2 regions of the Shinella sp. G-2 genome follow, and region 2 is predicted to be linked to the other one. Evidence: predicted binding sites of a transcription regulator. Region 2 holds the regulator's gene; the other holds the start of a gene.

Region 1 (7,272 bases), on a different contig from region 2:
GCAGCGCGGCGGCGTCGCGGGCCGAGACATCGGGATAGTCGGCATCCGAGCCGACATCCGTCGTGATGCGCCAGGAACGGGCGCACTTGGCGCCTTCGGCGAGCTTCGGCTCGACGGAGACCTTGGCGACTTCCGGCAGGCGGAAGGCGTCGGCCGGGCCGTTGCCGGCGACGATGGCGATGGCCGAGGTGATGCAGATTTCCGCAAAGTCCTGGCCTTCCAGCGCCTTCAGCAGCTCCGGATCGTCGACATAGACCACCGGAGCGGCTTCCAGCGAGGCGCCGATGCGCTTCTCGCGGCGTTCGATTTCCAGCGCGCCGGTGACGACCGAACGCACGTCGCGGATCTTCTCCCACTTGGCTTCCAGCGCATCGTCGCGCCATTCGGCCGGCACGGCGGGGAACTGCTCCAGATGGACCGAGACGGCGTCGGGCCTGCGCGACAGCCAGGCCTCTTCCATCGTGAAGGGCAGCATGGGCGCCAGCCAGGTGACGAGGCACTCGAACAGCTTGCGGATGACGCAGAGCGCGGCGCGGCGCTTCAGCGAGGACGGGGCGTCGCAGTAGAGCGCATCCTTGCGGACGTCGAAGTAGAAGGCCGAGAGCTCGACGTTGGAGAAGTCGATCAGCGCGCGGGCGATCTTCTTGAAGTCGAAGGCGTCGTAGCCCTCACGCACGACGGCATCGAGCTGCGAGAGCCGGTGCAGCATCAGCTTTTCCAGCTCCGGCATGTCGGCATGGGCGATCTCCTCGCCCGTGTCGTGCGCCAGCGTGCCCAGCATCCAGCGCACCGTGTTGCGCAGCTTGCGGTAGGCGTCGATGTTGGTCTGGATGATCGTCTTGCCGAGGCGCTGGTCTTCCCAGTAGTCCGTCGTCATGACCCACAGGCGCAGGATATCGGCACCCGATTCCTTCATCACGTCCTGCGGCGAGACGACGTTGCCCTTGGACTTCGACATCTTCTCGCCCTTCTCGTCCATGGTGAAGCCATGGGTGACGACGGCGTTGTAGGGCGCACGGCCCCGCGTCGCGCAGCTTTCGAGCAGCGAGGAATGGAACCAGCCGCGATGCTGGTCCGAGCCTTCGAGATAGACGTCGGCCGGCCACTTCAGGTCCGGACGGTCTTCGAGCGTGAAAGTGTGCGTGGAGCCCGAGTCGAACCAGACGTCGAGGATGTCCATGACCTGCGTCCACTTGGCCGCGTCGTGGTCGTTGCCAAGGAAGCGCTCCTTGGCGCCATCGGCGAACCAGGCGTCGGCGCCTTCCTTCTCGAAGGCATCGAGGATGCGGGCATTGACGGCCTCGTCCAGCAGAACCTCACCGTTCTCGTCGGCGAAGACGGCGATCGGAACGCCCCAGGCGCGCTGGCGCGAGAGCACCCAGTCCGGCCGGCTTTCGATCATGGCGCGCAGACGGTTCTGGCCGCTCGCCGGCACGAAACGGGTATCGTCGATCGCCTTCAGCGAGCGCGAGCGCAGCGTGGTGCCGTCACCCAGTTCCTTGTCCATGTAGACGAACCACTGCGGCGTGTTGCGGAAGATGACCGGCTTCTTGGACCGCCAGGAATGCGGGTAGGAATGCTTGAGACGGCCGCGGGCGAACAGCGTGTTGGAGGCGATCAGCGCCTTGATGACACGCTCGTTGGCATCGCCCTTCTTGCCGTTGTCGTCCATGACGCGCGCGCCGTCGAAGCCGGGAGCGTCGGCCGTGTAGAAGCCCGCGTCGTCGACCGGGAACGGGATCCTGGACGAGATGCCGCGCGCTTCCAGTTCGCGGGCGCTGGCCGTCCAGGCGTCAAAGTCCTCGCGGCCGTGGCTCGGCGCGGTGTGCACGAAGCCCGTGCCGGCATCGTCGGTGACGTGGTCGCCGTCGAGCAGCGGAACCGGGAACGTGTAGCCGAGGTCCTTGAGCGGATGGGCGCAGGTGATGGCGGCAAGTTCCGCCGGCTCGACGTCGCGCACGAACTTGAAGGTGAGCTTCGCCTTGGCGGCTGCCTCGTCGGCAAGACGCGTTGCGAAGATCAGCTTTTCGCCGGGCTGCGGGCCGAAATCGTTCTGCGCGCTCTCGACCTCGAAGAGGCCGTAGGGATAGCGCGAGGAGAAGGCGATGGCGCGGTTGCCGGGGATCGTCCAGGGCGTGGTCGTCCAGATGACGACATAGTTGCCCGTAAGGTCCGCGGCGCCTTCCACGACCGGGAACTTCACCCAGATCATGTCGCTCTCGACATCGGCATATTCGACTTCGGCCTCGGCCAGCGCCGTGCGCTCGACGACCGACCACATGACGGGCTTGGAGCCGCGATAGAGCTGGCCGGACCTGGCGATCTTCAGGAGTTCGCCGGCGATGCGGGCTTCCGCGTGGAAGTTCATCGTCGTGTAGGGGTTTTCGAAGTCGCCCTCGATGCCGAGGCGCTTGAACTCGTCGGCCTGGATCTTGATCCAGCCGCTGGCGAAGTCACGGCATTCCTGGCGGAATTCGTTGACCGGGACCTCGTCCTTGTTCTTGCCCTTTTCGCGGTACTTTTCCTCGATCTTCCATTCGATCGGAAGGCCGTGGCAGTCCCAGCCGGGCACGTAGTTGGCGTCGTAGCCGCGCATCTGGAACGAGCGGGTGATGACGTCCTTGAGGATCTTGTTCAGCGCGTGGCCGATATGGATGTTGCCGTTGGCATAGGGCGGGCCATCGTGCAGCACGAACTTCTCGCGGCCGGCGGCGGAGGCGCGCAGCTTCTTGTAGAGGTCCATCTTCTGCCAGCGGGACACCGTTTCCGGCTCCTTCTGCGGCAGGCCGGCGCGCATCGGGAAATCCGTCTGCGGCAGGTAGAGGGTGGACGAATAATCGACTTTTTCGGGCGTATCGGTCATGGATAGGGCTATCGTCTTTTCGCGCGCATTCGCGCATGCGGGGAAATATTGTCAGGTACTGACGGCGGGGGCGTTTCTCACAAACACCCGAAATCCCGGACCTTCCGGCCTCGCTCAGAGCGCGCGGAAGGCCGGGCCACTAATTCGCAGATCGATGGTCAGCCGGTGGAGCATCATGCGCGCGGTCTTACGGCCTTTTCAGCCTTTTGAAAAGACGGCACGCGCCGCAATCGACGGCGTGGCGATGCGAAAGTCCGCTACGTGCCGGCGAGCGGCGGCCTGGCGGGCCGCCTGTCCTCCGCGCTGCGCATGACCAGACGCACGTCCGGCGCCTCGCGATGAAGGACGACGGGCATGCGCGCGCGCATCTCGCGGCGGAAGCGGGCGGCATTGCGCGTGCCCCAGACACCGGCGAACAACGCGCCCGTTCCCTCGTGCCTGAAGACGGCCGCCCCGCCAAAGGCCGCACGCAGCCCATCGGCGTCGAAGGCTCCGCCGCCGCCATAGACGGCGACGACCCTTTCCACCGGGGCAATGCTAACCATCGTGTCGCCCGAAGGGGCGAAACCGGCCGAACGGAAGAGATGGATGGCGCAGGGCTCTTCGCGCATGGCGCCTAGAAACAGAGCCGCTGGTCGATTGCGCCGAGCGGGCGCACGCCGGCCAGCAGCGCCCGCGCCTCCTCCTCGTCGCGCTTCATCTGCACGACGAGCGCATCGAGGCCGTCGAACTTCAACTCGTCCCGCAGGTGGCCGAAGAAGGAGACGGCGGAGATTTCGCCGTAGAGATCGCCGGAGAAGTCGAAGAGGAAGGTTTCGAGCAGCGGCGCGCCGTCCGTATCGACCGTCGGGCGGCGGCCGTAGCTGGCGACGCCGTCATGGAGGCTGCCATCGGGGCGGCGGAAGCGCACGGCGTAGATGCCGTTGCGCAGTTCCGCCTCGGGCGGAAGCTGCATGTTGGCGGTCGGGAAGCCGAGCGTGCGGCCAAGCTGCTTGCCGCCGATCACCTCGGCTTCGACCGTGTAGCGATAGCCGAGCTGGCCGGCCGCTTCCGTGACGGCCCCCTCGCCGAGCAGCGAGCGGATGAAGCTGGAGGAGATGACCGAGGCGTTCTCGTCCCGGAAGGCATCGACCAGCGTCACGCCGAAGCCGTTCTCCTCGCCGGCCGCCATCAGGAAGGCCGGTCCGCCTTCCCTGCCCTTGCCGAAATGGAAGTCGAAGCCCGTGACGACCTCGGAGGCGTGCAGCCAGTCCATCAGGATGTCGCGGATGAAATCGTGGGCGGAGATTTCCGAGAACGAGCGGTCGAAGGGATATTCGATGACGGCGGAAAAGCCCATGCCTTCGAGAATGCGCGCCTTCAGCGGCGCGGGCGTCAGGCGGAACACCGGGGTTTGCGGGCGGAAGACGGTGCGCGGATGCGGCTCGAAGGTCAGCACCAGCGCGGGAACGCCGCGCGCCGCGGCGATGTCGAGCGCACGCTGCAGAACGGCCTGGTGGCCGCGATGCACGCCGTCGAAATTGCCGATGGCGATGACACCGCCATGCAGATGCTCCGGCAGCGGCTGCTTCGTCTCGTTCCTGTGAAATACCGTCATGACGACCGCCTCCGTCCCCGTCACTGCAGCCGGGGGATCCACCATTTCGGGTGGGCGTTTTCTTGCGCGAGGAAGGCGTCCAGCTTCGCCTCGTCGGTGCGGCCGGCTTCGACATAGTGCTGGGCGTGGATGCCGCCCGAGATATAGAGCACGTCGAGGCCATAGGCTTCGGCGCCGCGCACGTCGGTGGGCATGCCGTCGCCGATGGCGATCACCCGGGACATGTCGAAGTCGCCGTGCACCGCGCGCGCCTCGGCCAGCGACTTTTCGTAGATCGGGCGATGCGGCTTGCCGGCGATGCGCGTCGTGCCGCCGAGGTCTTCGTAAAGCTGTGCGATCGCACCGGCGCAGGGGATGAGCCTGTGACCGCGTTCGACGACGAGATCGGGATTGGCGCAGATGAAGGGCAGCTTGCGGGCGGCGAGCGCCGTCAGCTCCGCGCGATAGTCCTCGATCGTCTCCACCTCGTCGTCGCGCAGACCCGCACAGACCACGACCTCGGCCTCGTCCGCCCCGACCTCTTCGGTGCCGAGACCGTCGAGCAGCGGAGAATCCTTGTCCGCCCCGATGAAATAGACCTTCTTCGGCGCGGCTTCGATCAGCGCACGGGTGACGTCGCCCGAGGTGACGATGCGGTCATAGGCCTCATCGAGCACGCCGAGGCCGCGGATCTGCACCTTCACGCCGGGATGCGGGCGCGGCGAATTGGTGATCAGCACGACGGCGAGGCCCGCGGCACGGGCTTCGGCCAGCGCCTCGGAGGCGTAGGAAAAGGCCTCGACGCCGTTGTGCAGGACGCCCCAGACGTCGCAGAGCACCACGTCATACTGCGCGGCGATGTCGCGGAAGGATTGGATGCGTTGAGCCATCAGGGTTTCCCGTGTCGAAATCGAGCCCGGCTGACATTGCAAAGGGACGGCAAGAAAACAAGCCTCTCCACGCAATTTTGCCCCGTCCACAGGGAAACAGCCGAAAATTCACGATGTTGACTTGATGGCGTGCGACAGCACCCCCATCTGGCGGGCGGCGGTAACCATTCCGGCCGAAATAAATTGAAGGCGCCGTTCTTGACTCCGAACGTGCCGCCGCCTATCTCGGCTCCGCTAGCACTCTGCAAAGAGGAGTGCTAACACCAATCCAACGGATCCGTTTCGTGATCCGCAATGTCATTTGATCGAGGGAAAAGACAATGGCAAGCACCAACTTCCGCCCGCTTCACGACCGCGTCGTCGTTCGTCGCGTCGAGTCCGAAGAAAAGACCAAGGGCGGGATCATCATCCCGGATACCGCCAAGGAAAAGCCGCAGGAAGGCGAAATCGTCGCCGTCGGTTCCGGCGCCCGTGACGAAAGCGGCAAGATCGTCGCTCTCGACGTCAAGGTTGGCGACCGCGTCCTGTTCGGCAAGTGGTCGGGCACCGAAGTCAAGCTCAACGGCGAAGACCTTCTGATCATGAAGGAAGCCGACATCATGGGCATCATCGGCTGATCCGCCGATAATTCCTTCCCAATTCAGCTGACACCTCTTCAGGAGTTCTCACAATGGCAGCCAAAGAAGTAAAGTTCGGCCGCAGCGCGCGCGAAAAGATGCTGCGTGGCGTCGACATCCTCGCAGACGCAGTCAAGGTAACGCTCGGCCCGAAGGGTCGTAACGTCGTCATCGACAAGTCCTTCGGCGCACCGCGCATCACCAAGGACGGCGTTTCCGTCGCCAAGGAAATCGAACTGGAAGACAAGTTCGAGAACATGGGCGCCCAGATGGTCCGCGAAGTCGCTTCGAAGACCAACGACATCGCCGGCGACGGCACGACGACCGCAACGGTTCTCGCCCAAGCCATCGTTCGCGAAGGCTCCAAGGCTGTTGCCGCCGGCATGAACCCGATGGACCTGAAGCGCGGCATCGACCTCGCCGTTGCCGAAGTCGTCAAGGATCTCCAGGCCAAGGCCAAGAAGATCAACACCTCGGAAGAAGTTGCCCAGGTCGGCACGATCTCGGCCAACGGCGAGCGCCAGATCGGCCTCGACATTGCCGAAGCCATGCAGCGCGTCGGCAACGAAGGCGTCATCACGGTTGAAGAAGCCAAGACCGCCGAAACCGAACTCGAAGTCGTCGAAGGCATGCAGTTCGACCGCGGCTACCTGTCGCCCTACTTCGTGACCAACCCGGAAAAGATGGTCGCAGACCTCGAAGACGCCTTCATTCTCCTGCACGAGAAGAAGCTGTCGAACCTCCAGGCCATGCTCCCGGTTCTCGAAGCCGTCGTCCAGACCGGCAAGCCGCTGGTCATCGTCGCTGAAGACGTCGAAGGCGAAGCCCTTGCTACGCTCGTCGTCAACAAGCTGCGTGGCGGCCTCAAGATCGCTGCCGTCAAGGCTCCGGGCTTCGGCGACCGCCGCAAGGCCATGCTCGAAGACATCGCCATCCTGACGGGCGGCACTGTCATCTCCGAAGACCTCGGCATCAAGCTCGAAAACGTCACGCTCGACATGCTCGGCCGTGCGAAGAAGGTTTCGATCTCCAAGGAAAACACGACGATCGTCGACGGTGCCGGCCAGAAGGCTGAAATCGAAGGCCGCGTCGCGCAGATCAAGGCCCAGATCGAAGAAACCTCTTCGGACTACGACCGCGAGAAGCTGCAGGAACGCCTTGCCAAGCTCGCTGGCGGCGTTGCCGTCATCCGCGTCGGCGGCTCGACGGAAATCGAAGTGAAGGAAAAGAAGGACCGCATCGACGACGCCCTCAACGCGACGCGCGCTGCCGTTCAGGAAGGCATCGTACCGGGCGGTGGCGTTGCCCTGCTCCGTTCCTCCACGA
Region 2 (7,272 bases):
GCGTATTGAAGAGCAGGTCGGAGAAGCCGTAACCAAATATTTTGACGGAGGATATTCGAGCCAGGTCACCGTGGAAAAAGCGGGATCGCGGTACAGTGCGGACTGCAAGCTTCACCTGGATACGGGCATGGCCTTGCAGGCCAATGGCGAGGCAAACGATCCGCTGGCAGCCTTCCAGGCAGCCTCGGAGCGGATCGAAAAACGCCTTCGCCGGTACAAGCGCAAACTCAAGGCACACCACAATGGCAATGGTCACGACGCCTTTGCAGAAGTGGCCTACACGGTGATGGATTCGGTCCCCGACGAAGACGACGAGCTTCCCGAGGACTACGCCCCGACCATCGTTGCGGAAAGCACGAAGAAACTCAGGACGATGTCCGTCGCAAGCGCCGTCATGGCGCTCGACATGACGGACGAGCCGGTTCTTCTCTTCCGCAGCGCCGGATCGGAGCAGCTCAATATCGTCTACCGACGCAACGACGGAAATATTGGCTGGATAGACGCGGCCAATATCAAAGGCTGAGTGACGGGAGCGTGGTGCCGGGACGGGCACCACGCTTCTTCAATCCCTTCACCCAGCGCACGAGGACAAGAGCATGGCATTGGCAGGTCTACTGCAGCAGAGTGCGATTATTCCGGCGATGAAGGCCAATTCCAAGAAGCAGTTGCTTCAGGAGCTGGCGGTAAAAGCGGCCAAGATCACCGGAATTCCGGAACGTGAGATCTTCGACGTCATCCTTCAGCGCGAGCGACTCGGTTCGACCGGCGTCGGCAATGGCATCGCCATTCCGCACGGCAAGCTGAAGGAGCTTTCGCAGATCACCGGCCTCTTTGCGAGGCTCGAAACTCCCGTCGACTTCGAGGCCCTGGACGACCAGCCGGTCGACCTCGTCTTCCTGCTGCTTGCGCCGGAAGGCGCCGGCGCGGATCATCTGAAAGCCCTCTCGCGGATCGCCCGCGTGCTGCGCGATCCGGCAATGGTCGCCAAGCTGCGCGCCTCCGACAGCGAGAGCGCCATCTACGCCTGCCTCAGCGAGGAACAGGCGTCCAACGCGGCCTGAGGCCGCGCGATACCGATATCGATTGCTTGCGAAAACCGCCGCGGACCTTCTGTCCTGCGGCGGTTTTCGTTCGCCCGGACTTACGCGAGAAACGTCGGCAGCGTGGCGGCGAGCATCGCAACGCCCGAGACGGTGAGCAGGCCGAGCACGATGCGGCGGAACGCCGCCTCGCTGATGCCGATATAAAGCCGGCTGCCGAAGAGCGTCGGCAGCAGCATGGCCGGGGCGACGACGGCGAACATCGGCACCATTTGCGCCGTGACCACGCCCGTGGCGCAATAGGTCGCCATGGTGACGGCGAGCGTCGCCAGGTTGAAGTTCTGGATGACGGTGCGCTGGCTGTCCTTGTCCATCTGCCTGAGGGTGCACCAGAGCGTCGGCACGGGACCGGAAAAGCCGCCGAGGCCCGCCATGACGCCGCCGATGAGCCCGGCCGCGCCATCGGCAAGCCGGCCGCCGAAGCGCACGGGCGGCAGCGCCCGGGAAAACAGCATGATGGGGCACCAGACGACCAGCAGCAGGCCGAGCAGGATCTTGAAGAGCCGCGCGTCCAGCAAGGGCAGGATCGCCGTGCCGATGGGAATGCCGGCAAGGCCGCCAAGAAGGAACGGCAGGAGCAGCGGCAGGCTGAAACCGCGCCGGACGGAAAAGGCCCCGACCACCTGTCCCGTCAGCGCCCCGAAGACCACCAGCACCGCAGCCAGTTGCGACTCCACCGTCCAGGCCCAGAAGGACATGGCAACCAGCCCGAAGGCGAAGCCGGAGAGACCCTGAACGAAGCCCGCGACGATTGCGCCGAGCGCAATGATCCACACGGTTTCGGGCAAGGATAATCCTTTCGGACGGGAAATGCCGACACGGTCGGCCAGTGGGGTTGCCGGGAGAATGCCGCAAGAGGCAATGCCGGGCAAGACGAACGCCGAGGCGCGAGCTTCTCCCGTCGCGCCGAGGTGAAGCCGCAGATGGCGGCGGGCGGGAGACGTTTGCAGACAATCAAACGCCCGCATCCTTGCGGATACGGGCGCGGGAATGGGCTTGTCGGGCCGGTCAGGCCTGTGCGGTGCTGGTCTCGCCTGCGGACGCCTTCGGGCCGCCCTTGGATACGCCGACCATGGCCGGACGCAGCACGCGCTCGCCGATGACGAAGCCGGCCTGCACGACCTGAACGACCGTGTTGTTGGCGATCTCGGCGTTCGGCACCTCGAACATGGCCTGGTGGAAGTTCGGGTCGAACTTCTCGCCCATCGGCTCGATCTTGCGCACGCCATGGCGCTCGAGCGCGGCAAGCATCGAGCGCTCGGTCATCTCGACGCCTTCGGCCAGCGCGGTGAGGCCGGCATCGCCGGTCTCCTTGGCTTCGGCCGGAATGGCATCCAGCGCACGGCGCAGGTTGTCGGACACGGCCAGCATGTCGCGCGCAAAGCCGGCGACGGAATAGGACTTGGCATCCTTCACGTCGCGCTCGGTGCGGCGGCGCAGGTTGTCCATCTCGGCGGCGAGGCGCAGGTACCGGTCGCGAAGATCGGCGTTTTCAGCACGCAGCGCGTCGACGGGATCGGGCTCGGCAGGGATTGCGGCCTCGACCGTACCATCAGCTTCAGCGGCAACGTTGTTTTCCACCGCTTCGTCAGGTCCGTGTTTCTTGTTCTCGTCGGTCATGACGGTCTCCGAATTGCATTTCTAAGGGGTTGCGCCCGATATCGAGCTTTGGGCCTGAAAAATCAAGGGCCGAGGGCGGATTGACGGCGCAATGAATGGCATGCCGACGCCACACGCGCTTGCGCAACCATGCTTTAGCGCGAAAGCCGCGACATAAGCTGGGCCGTATAATCCACCATGGGCACGATACGGGAATAGTTGAGCCGCGTCGGCCCGATGACGCCGACGGCGCCGACGATCTTGTCGTCGCTGTCGCGGTAGGGCGCGACGATGAGCGAGGAACCCGAGAGCGAGAAGAGCTTGTTCTCCGAGCCGATGAAGATGCGCACGCCCGGCCCCGTCTCGGCGAGATTGAGGAGTTCGATCAGGCTGTCCTTGCGCTCCAGGTCGTCGAAGAGCATACGCAGACGGTCGATATCGTCGGCACCCGCAAGACCTTCGAGAAGGTTTGCCCGGCCGCGCACGATGAGCCGTGTCGGCTTTGCCTCCTCGAAACCGCCGGACCAGACGGCAAGGCCGCGCTCGACGAGGTCCTGCGACAGTTTGTCGAGCTCGCTGCTGATCTCGCCGCGCAGGCGCTCGAGCTGCGAGCGCGCTTCCAGCAGCGTGTTGCCGGCAAGATGCGCGTTGAGGAAGTTGGCCGCTTCGGTGAGCTGCGAGCCGGTGACGCCGGCCGGCAATTCGATGATGCGGTTTTCCACCTGGTCGTGATCGCCGACCAGCACGACCAGCGCCTTGGTCGGCTCCAGCCGGATGAACTCGACATGCTTCAGAACGGCGTCGTTCTTGGTGGTGATGACGAGCCCCGCGCCGCGCGACATGCCCGACAGCGCCTGGCTCGCCTCGTTCATCATGGTCTCCACCGCCGTATGCTTCTGGCCATGCGGGCGCACATGACGCTCGATGGAGGCGCGGTCTTCGGCGGAGATATTGCCGACCTGCATGAAGGCATCGACGAAGAAGCGCAGGCCAAGCTGCGTCGGCAGGCGGCCGGCGCTGATATGGGGCGAATAGATGAGGCCGAGTTCTTCCAGATCGCTCATCACGTTGCGCACGGAAGCCGGCGAGAGCGACATGGGAAGGATGCGCGACAGGTTGCGCGAGCCGAGCGGCTCGCCGCTTTCCAGATAGCTTTCCACGATGCGGCGGAAGATTTCGCCCGAACGCTCGTCGAGCGCGGCCTGACTTTCAGGACCCGGAGACTTCTTGAAAACCATCTTTCCGCTGCAACCCTATTATTTCCAGGGAATATAGTGATTTCACCGCCGAGCGCAAAACGGATTTTCCCGGCCGTCCGGCCTGCGCCATTCCCTCGCCCGGCGAAGTGGTCTAAAGCAGCCACACACATATCTCAGACAGGAGTTCGCAATGCGGCCGTCCGGCAGAAAAACCGATCAGATGCGCAAGGTTTCCTTCGAGCGCAACGTTTCCAAGCATGCCGAAGGCTCCTGTCTCGTCAAGTTCGGCGACACACATGTGCTGGTGACGGCGAGCCTCGAGGACAAGACCCCGCCGTGGCTGCGCAACAGCGGCAAGGGCTGGGTGACGGCCGAATACGGCATGCTGCCGCGCGCCACCGGCGACCGCATGAAGCGTGAAGCCGCCGCCGGCAAGCAGGGCGGCCGCACGCAGGAGATTCAGCGCCTCATCGGCCGTTCGCTGCGCGCCATCGTCGACCTCGAAGCCCTGGGCGAACGCCAGATCACCGTCGATTGCGACGTCATCCAGGCCGATGGCGGCACCCGCACCGCCTCCATCACCGGCGCGTGGATCGCCCTCCACGACTGCCTGAAGTGGATGGAAGCGCGCAACATGATCAAGGTCGAGAAAGTCCTGAAGGACCATGTCGCCGCGATCTCCTGCGGCATCTTCGCCGCCCAGTCGGTGATCGACCTCGACTATCTCGAAGACTCAGCCGCCGAGACCGATGCCAACTTCGTCATGACCGGTTCGGGCGGCATCGTCGAAATCCAGGGCACCGCGGAAGGCAAGCCGTTCACGGAGGAGGAGTTCTCCAGCCTGATGGCGCTCGCCCGCGCCGGCATCGCCGACCTCGTCGCCCTGCAGAAGCAGGCGATCGCCTGAGAAGGGCAGAACCATGACCGCCGCGATCGAAGGCATTCTCGAAACCGCGCTCTATGCGGACGACCTCGACGCGGCGGAAGCCTTCTATGGCGGCATCCTCGGCCTTGAGAGGATCACGCGGCAGGGCAACCGCCACGTCTTCTTTCGCTGCGGCGCCGGCGTTCTCCTGATCTTCAATGCGACGGAGACCGCCGTTCCGCCACCGCCACAGGCCTTTCCCGTACCGGTGCATGGCGCCAACGGCCCCGGCCATGCCTGTTTCCGCGTTCCCGGCCCCGCGCTTGATTTCTGGGTAAAAAAGCTGGAAGAAGCCGGCATCGCCATCGAAGCGGATTTTCGCTGGCCGAACGGCGCCCGCTCCATCTATTTCCGCGACCCCGCCGGCAACAGTCTCGAATGTGCCGAGCCCGGCCTCTGGAACATCGCTTAGGACCCTTATGCGCAAGCTCGATACCAAGACGATCGTCGTCGCCAGCCACAATGCCGGAAAGATCCGCGAGATCGAGGACCTGATCGGCCCCTTCGGCTTTTCCGCCAGGTCCGCCGCCGAACTGAAATTCGCGGAACCGGACGAGACGGGCACGACCTTCGAGGAAAACGCCGCGATCAAGGCGCTCGCCTCGGCGAAAGCCTCGGGCCTGCCGGCCCTCTCGGACGATTCCGGCCTCGTGATCGACGCGCTCGACGGCGCGCCGGGCGTCTACACCGCCAACTGGGCGGAAAAGGAAGACGGCACGCGCGACTTCGCGATGGCCATGGAGAAGGTCGAGACGGCGCTGGCCGACAAGGGCGCGACAGCCGCGAAGGACCGGACCGCGCGCTTCGTCTCCGTGCTCTGCCTCGCCTGGCCGGACGGCCATACCGAACTCTTCCGCGGCGAGGTGGAAGGCCACGTCGTCTGGCCGCCGCGCGGCGACAAGGGGTTCGGCTACGATCCCGTCTTCCAGCCGGAGGGCTACGAGACGACCTTCGGCGAGATGAGCGCGGAAGAAAAGCATGGCTGGAAGCCGGGCGACGCGACGGCGTTGTCGCACCGCGCCCGCGCCTTCAAGATCTTCGTCGAAACCTGCCTGAAGGCCTGAGGCGCGATGACGGCGGTGCCCTTCGATATCCGGCCGAGCATGGGTTCGGACCTTTCCGATCCCGGCTTCGGCATCTATGTGCACTGGCCGTTCTGTGCCGCCAAATGCCCCTATTGCGACTTCAACAGCCATGTGCGCCACCAGCCGGTCGACCAGCCGCGCTTCGTGCAGGCCTTCCTGAAGGAAATGGCGACGATGCGCCGGCTGACCGGCTCGCGCAGCGTCACCAGCATCTTCATGGGCGGCGGCACGCCCTCGCTGATGGCGCCGGAGACGGTGGACGCCATTCTCAATGGCATTGCCCGTCACTGGCATGTGCCCGACGGCATCGAGATCACCATGGAGGCGAACCCCTCCAGCGTGGAGGCGGAGCGCTTCCGCGGCTACCGCGCCGCCGGCGTCAACCGCGTCTCGCTCGGCGTGCAGGCGCTGAACGACCGCGACCTCAAATTCCTCGGCCGATTGCATGACGTCGCCGATGCGCTGAAAGCGATCCGCCTGGCGCGCGACATCTTCCCGCGCATGTCCTTCGACCTCATCTATGCCCGTCCGAACCAGACGGTGGAGGACTGGGACCGCGAACTGAAGGAGGCCGTGTCCTACGCGGTCGACCATCTTTCGCTGTACCAGCTCACCATCGAGGAGGGCACGCCCTTCTATGGCCTGCACAAGGCCGGCAAGCTGATCGTGCCCGACGGCGAGCAGTCCGCCGTGCTCTACGAGGTGACGCAGGAGATCACCGAGCGGGAAGGCATGCCGGCCTACGAGGTCTCCAACCATGCCCGTCCCGGTTCGGAAAGCCGCCACAACCTCACCTATTGGCGCTATGGCGACTATGTCGGCATCGGCCCCGGCGCCCATGGCCGCCTGACGACGGGCGGCGTGAAGCTCGCGACCGCCACGGAGCGCAAGCCGGAAGGCTGGCTGGAGCTCGTCGAGGCAGAGGGCCACGGCATGATCGACCAGGAAATCCTGGAGCGTGAGGCGCAGGCGGACGAGCTGCTGTTGATGGGGCTTCGCCTCAAGGAGGGCGTGGACCTTGCCCGCTGGCAGATGCTGTCCGGCCGCGACCCGGACCCGGATCGCGAACGTTTCCTCATCGAACACGGCTTCATCGAACGGCTCGGCAATTCGCGCCTGCGCTGCACGCCGGCCGGCATGCTGATCCTCGACGCCGTCGTCGCGGACCTTGCCTGCTAGGACATTGCCTTCAATCGCGAGAACGTCCCGGCTCCCCGGGCTCAGCCTGCCGGACGCGGGAGCGCCCGGCATTTCTACGGCGGATCCGGCTAGAGCATTTGCGGTGAAATCCGGTTCGCCGGAAATGCTCTAGCTTTTTGTTTTTACCGCATTCTCCGACGCCGAAGCGATCCCGCTTCGGCTGG

The links. The regulator HrcA, encoded in region 2, represses chaperone genes, less so after heat shock. The targets are predictions, from matches to a motif close to GTTAGCACTCNCNNNNNGNGAGTGCTAAC.
Region 1: groES (co-chaperone GroES) is a predicted target of HrcA. The motif match lies at 5,563-5,591, and genes of this name have one in related genera.

The regions. Positions count from the first base shown of each region.
Region 1 covers NZ_JBBEYH010000005.1:244,606-251,877, forward strand. Annotated here, with positions in the region: gene ileS (isoleucine--tRNA ligase) at 1-2,863, opposite strand, end outside; gene V8U06_RS12025 (hypothetical protein) at 3,121-3,408, opposite strand; gene V8U06_RS12030 (bifunctional riboflavin kinase/FAD synthetase) at 3,480-4,460, opposite strand; gene V8U06_RS12035 (TIGR01459 family HAD-type hydrolase) at 4,481-5,329, opposite strand; gene groES (co-chaperone GroES) at 5,650-5,946, shown strand; gene groL (chaperonin GroEL) at 6,000-7,272, shown strand, end outside.
Region 2 covers NZ_JBBEYH010000017.1:54,808-62,079, reverse strand. Annotated here, with positions in the region: gene hpf (ribosome hibernation-promoting factor, HPF/YfiA family) at 1-523, shown strand, start outside; gene ptsN (PTS IIA-like nitrogen regulatory protein PtsN) at 597-1,061, shown strand; gene V8U06_RS20900 (sulfite exporter TauE/SafE family protein) at 1,142-1,888, opposite strand; gene grpE (nucleotide exchange factor GrpE) at 2,109-2,720, opposite strand; gene hrcA (heat-inducible transcriptional repressor HrcA) at 2,855-3,937, opposite strand; gene rph (ribonuclease PH) at 4,089-4,805, shown strand; gene V8U06_RS20880 (VOC family protein) at 4,819-5,235, shown strand; gene rdgB (RdgB/HAM1 family non-canonical purine NTP pyrophosphatase) at 5,243-5,887, shown strand; gene hemW (radical SAM family heme chaperone HemW) at 5,894-7,087, shown strand.